Regions from separate parts of the Streptomyces sp. NPDC001315 genome, predicted to be linked through region 3. Evidence: riboswitches for the same ligand, from Rfam matches in the RefSeq annotation. Region 3 holds a riboswitch; each other region holds the start of a gene.
The links. A riboswitch is a leader RNA that binds a small molecule or an ion and turns the genes downstream of it on or off. The one in region 3 is predicted to bind cobalamin.
Positions count from the first base shown of each region.

Region 1: linked by a shared signal. The riboswitch ahead of ACFY16_RS08860 (ribonucleoside-diphosphate reductase subunit alpha) and the one ahead of ACFY16_RS11925 (HoxN/HupN/NixA family nickel/cobalt transporter) in region 3 are both predicted to bind cobalamin.
Region 2: linked by a shared signal. The riboswitch ahead of ACFY16_RS06630 (prenyltransferase/squalene oxidase repeat-containing protein) and the one ahead of ACFY16_RS11925 (HoxN/HupN/NixA family nickel/cobalt transporter) in region 3 are both predicted to bind cobalamin.

Region 1 is NZ_JBIAWZ010000002.1:374,040-376,294, reverse strand. It holds gene ACFY16_RS08860 (ribonucleoside-diphosphate reductase subunit alpha) at 1-1,366, opposite strand, end outside; cobalamin riboswitch at 1,490-1,628, opposite strand; gene mctP (monocarboxylate uptake permease MctP) at 1,955-2,255, opposite strand, start outside.
Region 2 is NZ_JBIAWZ010000001.1:1,498,381-1,500,635, reverse strand. It holds gene ACFY16_RS06630 (prenyltransferase/squalene oxidase repeat-containing protein) at 1-912, opposite strand, end outside; cobalamin riboswitch at 1,027-1,154, opposite strand; gene ACFY16_RS06625 (phosphotransferase) at 1,225-1,887, shown strand; gene ACFY16_RS06620 (nuclear transport factor 2 family protein) at 1,901-2,255, opposite strand, start outside.
Region 3 is NZ_JBIAWZ010000003.1:326,801-329,055, forward strand. It holds gene ACFY16_RS11925 (HoxN/HupN/NixA family nickel/cobalt transporter) at 207-1,301, opposite strand; cobalamin riboswitch at 1,330-1,550, opposite strand; gene ACFY16_RS11930 (ArsR/SmtB family transcription factor) at 1,631-1,990, shown strand; gene ACFY16_RS11935 (glycoside hydrolase family 13 protein) at 2,145-2,255, shown strand, end outside.

The DNA of each region.
Region 1 (2,255 bases), on a different contig from region 3:
AGACCGCCGTCTCCCCGTCGTCGGTGACCTCCAGGATCTCCGTGCAGAGGTTGGAGGAGTGGACGACGTGGCCCGGTTCGGCCGTCTGGTTGGCGGTGCGGTTGGCGGCGTCCTTGAAGGTCATCCAGCCGTTGCCGGTCTGGGCGAGGGTGCGCATCATGCGGCCGTACAGGTCCCGGGCGGCGATCGTCTTCTTCGCCAGCCCCGCCGCCTCCGCCCTGCGGTAGGCCGCGTCGAACTCGTCGCCCCACAGGTCGACCAGCTCGGGCACATCGGCGGGGGAGAAGAGAGACCACTGCGCGTCGGCGTTCACGCGGCGCATGAACTCGTCCGGGATCCAGTGCGCGAGGTTGAGGTTGTGCGTACGACGCGCGTCCTCACCCGTGTTGTCGCGCAGCTCCAGGAACTCCTCGATGTCGGAGTGCCAGGTCTCCAGGTAGACCGCGGCCGCGCCCTTGCGCCGGCCGCCCTGGTTCACCGCGGCGACCGAGGCGTCGAGGGTCTTCAGGAACGGGACGATGCCGTTGGAGTGCCCGTTCGTGCCGCGGATCAGCGAACCGCGGGAACGGATCCGGGAGTACGAAAGGCCGATGCCGCCGGCGTGCTTCGAGAGGCGGGCGACCTGGTGGTAGCGGTCGTAGATGGAGTCCAGCTCGTCCAGCGGGGAGTCGAGGAGGTAGCAGGACGACATCTGGGGGTGCCGCGTACCGGAGTTGAAGAGCGTGGGGGAGGAGGGGAGGTAGTCGAGGCGGCTCATGAGCCCGTAGAGCGCGGCGACTTCGTCCAGCGCGCGTGCGCCTGTTTCCGAACTGAGCGCAGTGTTCTCGGCCAGGCCGCTCGCGACACGCAGCATGAAGTACTGGGGCGTCTCGATCACGCGACGGGTGATCGGGTGCCGGAGCAGATAGCGGCTGTGCAGGGTGCGCAGGCCGAAATAGCCGAAGCGGTCGTCGGCGGCGACGTCGACGAGTGCGTCGAGACGGTCGGCGTGGATGCGCACGAACTCCGCCGTACGGTCGGCGATGAGCCCTTCCCGATGCCCGACGGCGACGGACTCGGTGAACGTCGTCACGCCCTGCGAGGCGGCCTCGGCGGCGATGCTGATGGTCAGCAGCCGGGCGGCCAGCCTCGAGTAGGCCGGGTCCTCGGAGATGAGCCCCGCGGCCGCCTCCGTGGCCAGCTCGCGCAGCTCCGTCTCGTCCGCCCGCGCGGACCGGCCGCGCAGTGCGGCGGCGGCGACCCGGCCGGGGTCGGCGTCGGGGAGGTCGGCGGTCAGCTCGGTCAGGGTCCGCAGCAGCGCGGTACCGGGACCGTCGGGCTCCATCGCCGGGGTGGCTGAAGCCGGATCGGCTGGCGCGATGGTCACGTGGGGCTCTCCCTCGCTCGGCACGGGGCCTTGCGGAGGGCAGCGGGCAGCACACGAACGCACGGGGGCGTCGCGTCCACCGGCCCATTCCACGAGGCCCGGACGTCAGGGCACCCGGACCGGATGGCCGGGCGCGCTGTCCACAGGTCCTCGGACTGACTCCTGTGCACAGATGTGCACAAGTACACCGTTGCGGGACAGTTCCGGATTCGCACCGGATTCCCCTGCGACGACAGCGAGCATGAGCATACATCTTGTGCCGGGCTGCGGTGTCACCCCCAGATGTTGTGTCTGGTCGGCTTCGGAGCGTGGCAGAGCGTCAAATCGTGGGTGAGGAGAGTGATGTCGGAGAGGTGCGGGACGGGGGTCCGGTCGCTTGTCCCGCCCCCGCCGCCGCTACCCGTAGGTTGACCCTCCGTGCCCGTGCATCAAACGCCGGACGGGCTGGACTTTCGCCGACCGGGCTTTTCAGTGCCGGTCCGCGTCATCCAGCCCGTCCGGCGTTTGAGGACGAGGCCGTTCAGGCCGAAGCGGGGGTCTGGGGGGCGGCAGCCCCCGGAGAGACCCGCGACGACACCCGAGGGGCGGCTAGTGCGCCGACCCCGCCGTGGCCGGCGGCAGTTCCACCTGTACCCCGGGGTCGCCCGCGTCGGCCGTGTAGTCCGCCGGGGACGTCTCGTCGACGCCCTCCGGGGCCTTCAGGGCCTTCAGGACGAAGGTGAGGACCACCGTGACGACCACGTTGAGCACGAAGGCGGTGAGGCCGATGTAGCCGATCTCGCCGATGCCCGGGATCTCCTTCGACGAGCCGCCGAAGTGCTTCTGCGTGGGCGAGGCGACACCGTACGCGGCGAGGGTGCCGTAGACCATGCCGACCGCCCAGCCCGCG
Region 2 (2,255 bases), on a different contig from region 3:
GGGGACCGTCGCCTTGACCTGGCCGGCGGTGGCGAGGGCGACGACCGCGTCGGCGGTGTTGCCGTAGTCGGGCTGGTCCTCGGCGCCGGGCAGCGCCGACGTGAGGTGGCCGTCCTTGGCCAGCGCCTCGACGAGGTACGCGGCACCGTTGCGAGCGGCCTGCCCGGGATCGGCGGAGGCGTCCTTGCAGGTCAGGTCGGTTTCGGCCGCCTTCGGGGCGGTGCCTGCGAGCCCCTTGCCGAGGGCGGCGACGACGGCTGCCGCGGTCGCGTCCGCGTTGGCCGTGAGGTCGCCCTTCTTGTCGGGCTGGTAGGCGAAGGCGCCGCTCTGGTCGCTGTCGCTGTCGCAGGGGAGCGCGAACTTCAGCAGGGCGTCGTACGGGGACTTGCCGCCCTTGCGTATGTCCTGCGGCTTTTCGCCCGTCGCCGTGAGCGCGCCGATGACGACGGAGGTGGAGTTCGCGTCGCTGGCGCCGCCCGGGGAGTAGCCCCAGCCGCCGTCCGCGTTCTGCACGGACTTCAGCCAGGCGACGGACTTCTCGGTGACGGCGCCGTGGCCGCCGAGCGCGGCGAGCGCCTGGACGGCGGCGGCCGTGCTGTTGGTGTCGACCATGAGCCCCGCGTCGCAGGCCTTGGCGGTGTCGGCGCGGAAGGCGGCGAACGCCCCGTTCGCGCACTGCTGCCCGATCAGCCAGGCGATGCCCGACGAGGCCGGCCGCACGCCCACGGAGTCCTGCGCGAGCAGGGCGAGGGACTGCCGCCAGACACCGTCGTACGTGGGATCGGTGCGGCCGTACAGCCCGGTGGGTATCGCCACCGAGGGCGACGGGGACGGGTCGGCGGCGACGGCGGGCCCGGCGGCGCCGATCACGGCGGTGGCGGCCAGAACCGCGGCACTGCGGCGGACGTTCATGATCGGCGGATGCCTCTCCCTGCGGGGAGCCGGGCAGCACGGGACACCCCGGGCGGCTCGGCTCCGTAGACCTCGACGGTGCCGTACACCGGCGGACGGCCGGTGCGCGTGAGCCGGTCACGAACCGTACGGAGCGATCCGGCTCGCCACGCTGCGGTGGCTCACGGTTGCGGGTCAGCGCCGGAATTGCACCGGCTTCCCCCCGTACAGGTGTGATGACGACGCCGCCACTCTACCGGCCCGTAGAAACACGCTGAGGGGCGGCTGTGGAGCCGCGTTGGGGGGCGGCGAAGGCACGGGTAGGTTCGCGCCATGCCACCGACGGGGAGACTGCTGGGTTCCGGCCGCACGGCCGACGTGTACGAGATCGACGGGGCGTGGGTGCTGCGCCGCGACCGGGACGGCCGGGGGAACGCGGCCGCCGAGGGGGCGGTGATGGAGTACGTACGCGGCTATGGCTACCCGGTGCCTCGGGTGCGGCTCGGGGGCGACTCGCGGACCGACCTGGTGATGGAGCGGCTGCCGGGGCCGACGATGCTCCAGGCGTACGCGGCCGGTTCGCTCGGTCCGCAGGAGGCGGGGAGCGTGCTGGCAGGGCTGCTGGGCGCCCTGCACGCCATTCCGGGCCGCCGCTCCGCCTCCACCCGCGTGCTCCACCTCGACCTGCACCCCGACAACGTGATCCTCACCCCCGACGGCCCCCGGGTGATCGACTGGGCCAACGCCGAGGAGGGTGATCCGGGGCTCGACTGGGGCATGTCCGCGGTGATCCTCGCCCAGGTCGCCGTCGGCGACGAGCCTGTCGCCCAACCGGCGCGCGCGATGCTGACCGCCCTGCTCGCCGACCCCTCCGCCCTCACGGAGACCGGCCTCCTGGAGGCCCGGCGGCGCCGTGCGGCCAACCCGACGATGAGCAGGCGGGAGGTCGAACTCCTGGGACCGGCCGAGCACTTGATCCGGTCGCTGGTGTCCTAGGGATCGTTTCGCCCTACGACGCTCGTGGTGTCGGGCCGCCGAACGGGAGGAAGAGGACCCGGGAGGAGAGCAGCCATCGGTCGTCGGTGCGGCAGAAGGCGAAGGTGTCCTCGTAGTGGCCGACCTGGACGGGCGGGCCGGCGGGCACCGTGCCGCCCGCGTAGCCGTCGAGGCGGTAGGTCGCGAAGTACGACGTGGCGGTCGCCGTCTCCGGCGAGGTCACCGTGACGCGGATGTTGGACATCAGGCGTCGGGAGAGCCGGTCGGCCGGGCGGGAGCCGAAGTACGCGCGGAGCGCGTCCCGCCCCTCGACCAGCCGCTCACCCTCCGGCCACGCCCAGGTGCCGTCCTCGGTGAACAGCTCGGCG
Region 3 (2,255 bases):
CGAGGGTGAATCATCCGGCCCGGCTGGGCCGGGCCAGGGAACTCCTGCCGGGCGGGGCTCGGACACTTCGGCTCTGCCCTGACCGGATGGTGCCGGCGCGCCGGTACGTAAGCCTCACCCGGGCGCGGTGGACGGCCGGCAACGGGGGGCTGCCGGCCGTCTCAGGGCTCGGCCGAGATCTGTTCAGGGCCGCCCGGGGTGGCTGTTCAGGTGGTGTCGGCGGGCCGTACCGCCCACTTCTCCTCCACCTTCGCCAGCCGCCAGTACGCCACGGCCGCCGCCCATACGACGACGAACAGGCCGACGATGACGTAGCCGACGCTGTCCAGGTTCAGGTCGGCGATCCAGCCGGTGACGTCGTCGCGCAGGTCGAGCTTCTCGTGGAGGACGCCGACCAGTTCGATCGTGCCGATGAAGAAGGCGACGGCGATGGACAGGCCGGTGATGGTGAGGTTGTAGAACACCTTGCGGACGGGGTTCGAGAACGCCCACTGGTAGGCGAAGTTCATGAACGTGCCGTCCAGGGTGTCGAACAGGCTCATGCCCGCGGCGAAGAGGAGCGGCAGGCACAGGATCGCGTACCAGGGCAGGCCCGCCGCCGCGCCCGAGCCGGCCATCACCATCAGCGTGACCTCGGTGGCGGTGTCGAAGCCGAGGCCGAAGAGGAAGCCGAGGGGGTACATCTGGCCGGGGCGGGAGACGGACTTGGTGAGGCGGCCCAGGATGCGGTTCATGAAGCCGCGGGAGTCCAGGTGCTGTTCGAGTTCCTTCTCGTCGTAGGTTCCTGCCCGCATCGCCTTGAAGACCTTCAGGATGCCGAGCAGGGCGACCAGGTTGAGGGCGGCGATGAGATAGAGGAAGGTGCCGGAGATCGTCGTACCCATGAAGCCGAGGACCTGGTGGGTGCGCGAGTCCTCGTTCATCACCCGGCCGGCGAGTTGGGTGCCGCCCGCGATCAGCAGCGCGAGCAGCACCACCACGCTGGAGTGCCCCAGCGCGAACCAGAAGCCCACCGACACCGGCCGCTTGCCGTCGGCCATCAGCTTGCGGGTGGTGTTGTCGATCGCGGCGATGTGGTCGGCGTCGAAGGCGTGCCGCATGCCGAGGGTGTAGGCGGTGATGCCGAGGCCGACGCCGAAGGCCTTGCTGCCGACCTCGTAGTGCTCGGGTACGACGAGGAGAAACAGGATTCCGAAGGCGACGACGTGCAGGGCGGCGATCACCGCCATCAGCCCCGCTGTCTTCAGGGTGTCCTCGCGCCGCCACTTGAAGGACGTCGGGGCAGGGTCGGGCAGGGTCATCCGGTTCACGCTCCAGCACCTCGTGGATCACTTCGTGAGATGCCGTGGCCGGTCTCCTGGCTTGGGGGTACCTCCCGCTCGAGCGAAGTCGAGAGTGGGGGAGGGTCGTACGTTTCCGCCCCTGCCTTCCCGGTCGTACGACCAGTGGCCCGGCTGGTGCCGGACGGGACGGGAACTCCCCGATCACAGTGGCGAGGGCCGCTCCGGCATCACACCGGCTTCCCGAACACCACGGCCCGCCCACCGTAGGGGGGCGGGCGGTCTCCTGCATAGCTGCATACCTGCGCAGGTATTCAAGATCACACAGTGCTGCCTGCGAGGATGGCGTCATGCATCTCGTCCCGGCCGACCGCGCCGACCGCCGCACGATCGACGGCCACCGGGTGTGCGACGCGATCGCCGCCATCGGCGAACCCGGTCACGTCCGCACCTGGGCCGACCGCTTCTCCCTGCTCGCCGACCCCAAGCGCCTCGCCCTGCTGCTGGCCCTGCACCGCACCGGCCCCCTGGCCGTCTCCGACCTGGCGATCGCGACGGGCATGAACGACCCGGCCGTGTCGCAGGCGCTGCGGCTGCTGCGGGCGGCCGGGGTCGTGGAGGGGGAGAAGGAGGGGCGGGTCGTGCGGTACCGGGTGGTGGACGGGGACGTGGGGGCGCTGCTCAAGCACTGTTCCGCGGACGGGGGATGACGCACGGGCGCCCCGGAACCCGGGGGAGGCCGGGCGAGGGTGCCGGTCACGCCCACACGGGGAGTGGTCCCTTCCTGGCGATGTAAAACGTTCGCCTTCCGGGCAATGTGGACAGGCTTCTGGAGTTGCCCGACCACGTCCAAAGGGAGACCGCGTGCCCGATCTGCCCGACCTCTCCTCCCGGAACCCCGACTGGTGGCGCCAGGCCGTCGTCTACCAGGTCTATCCCCGCAGCTTCGCCGACGCCGACGGCGACGGCCTCGGC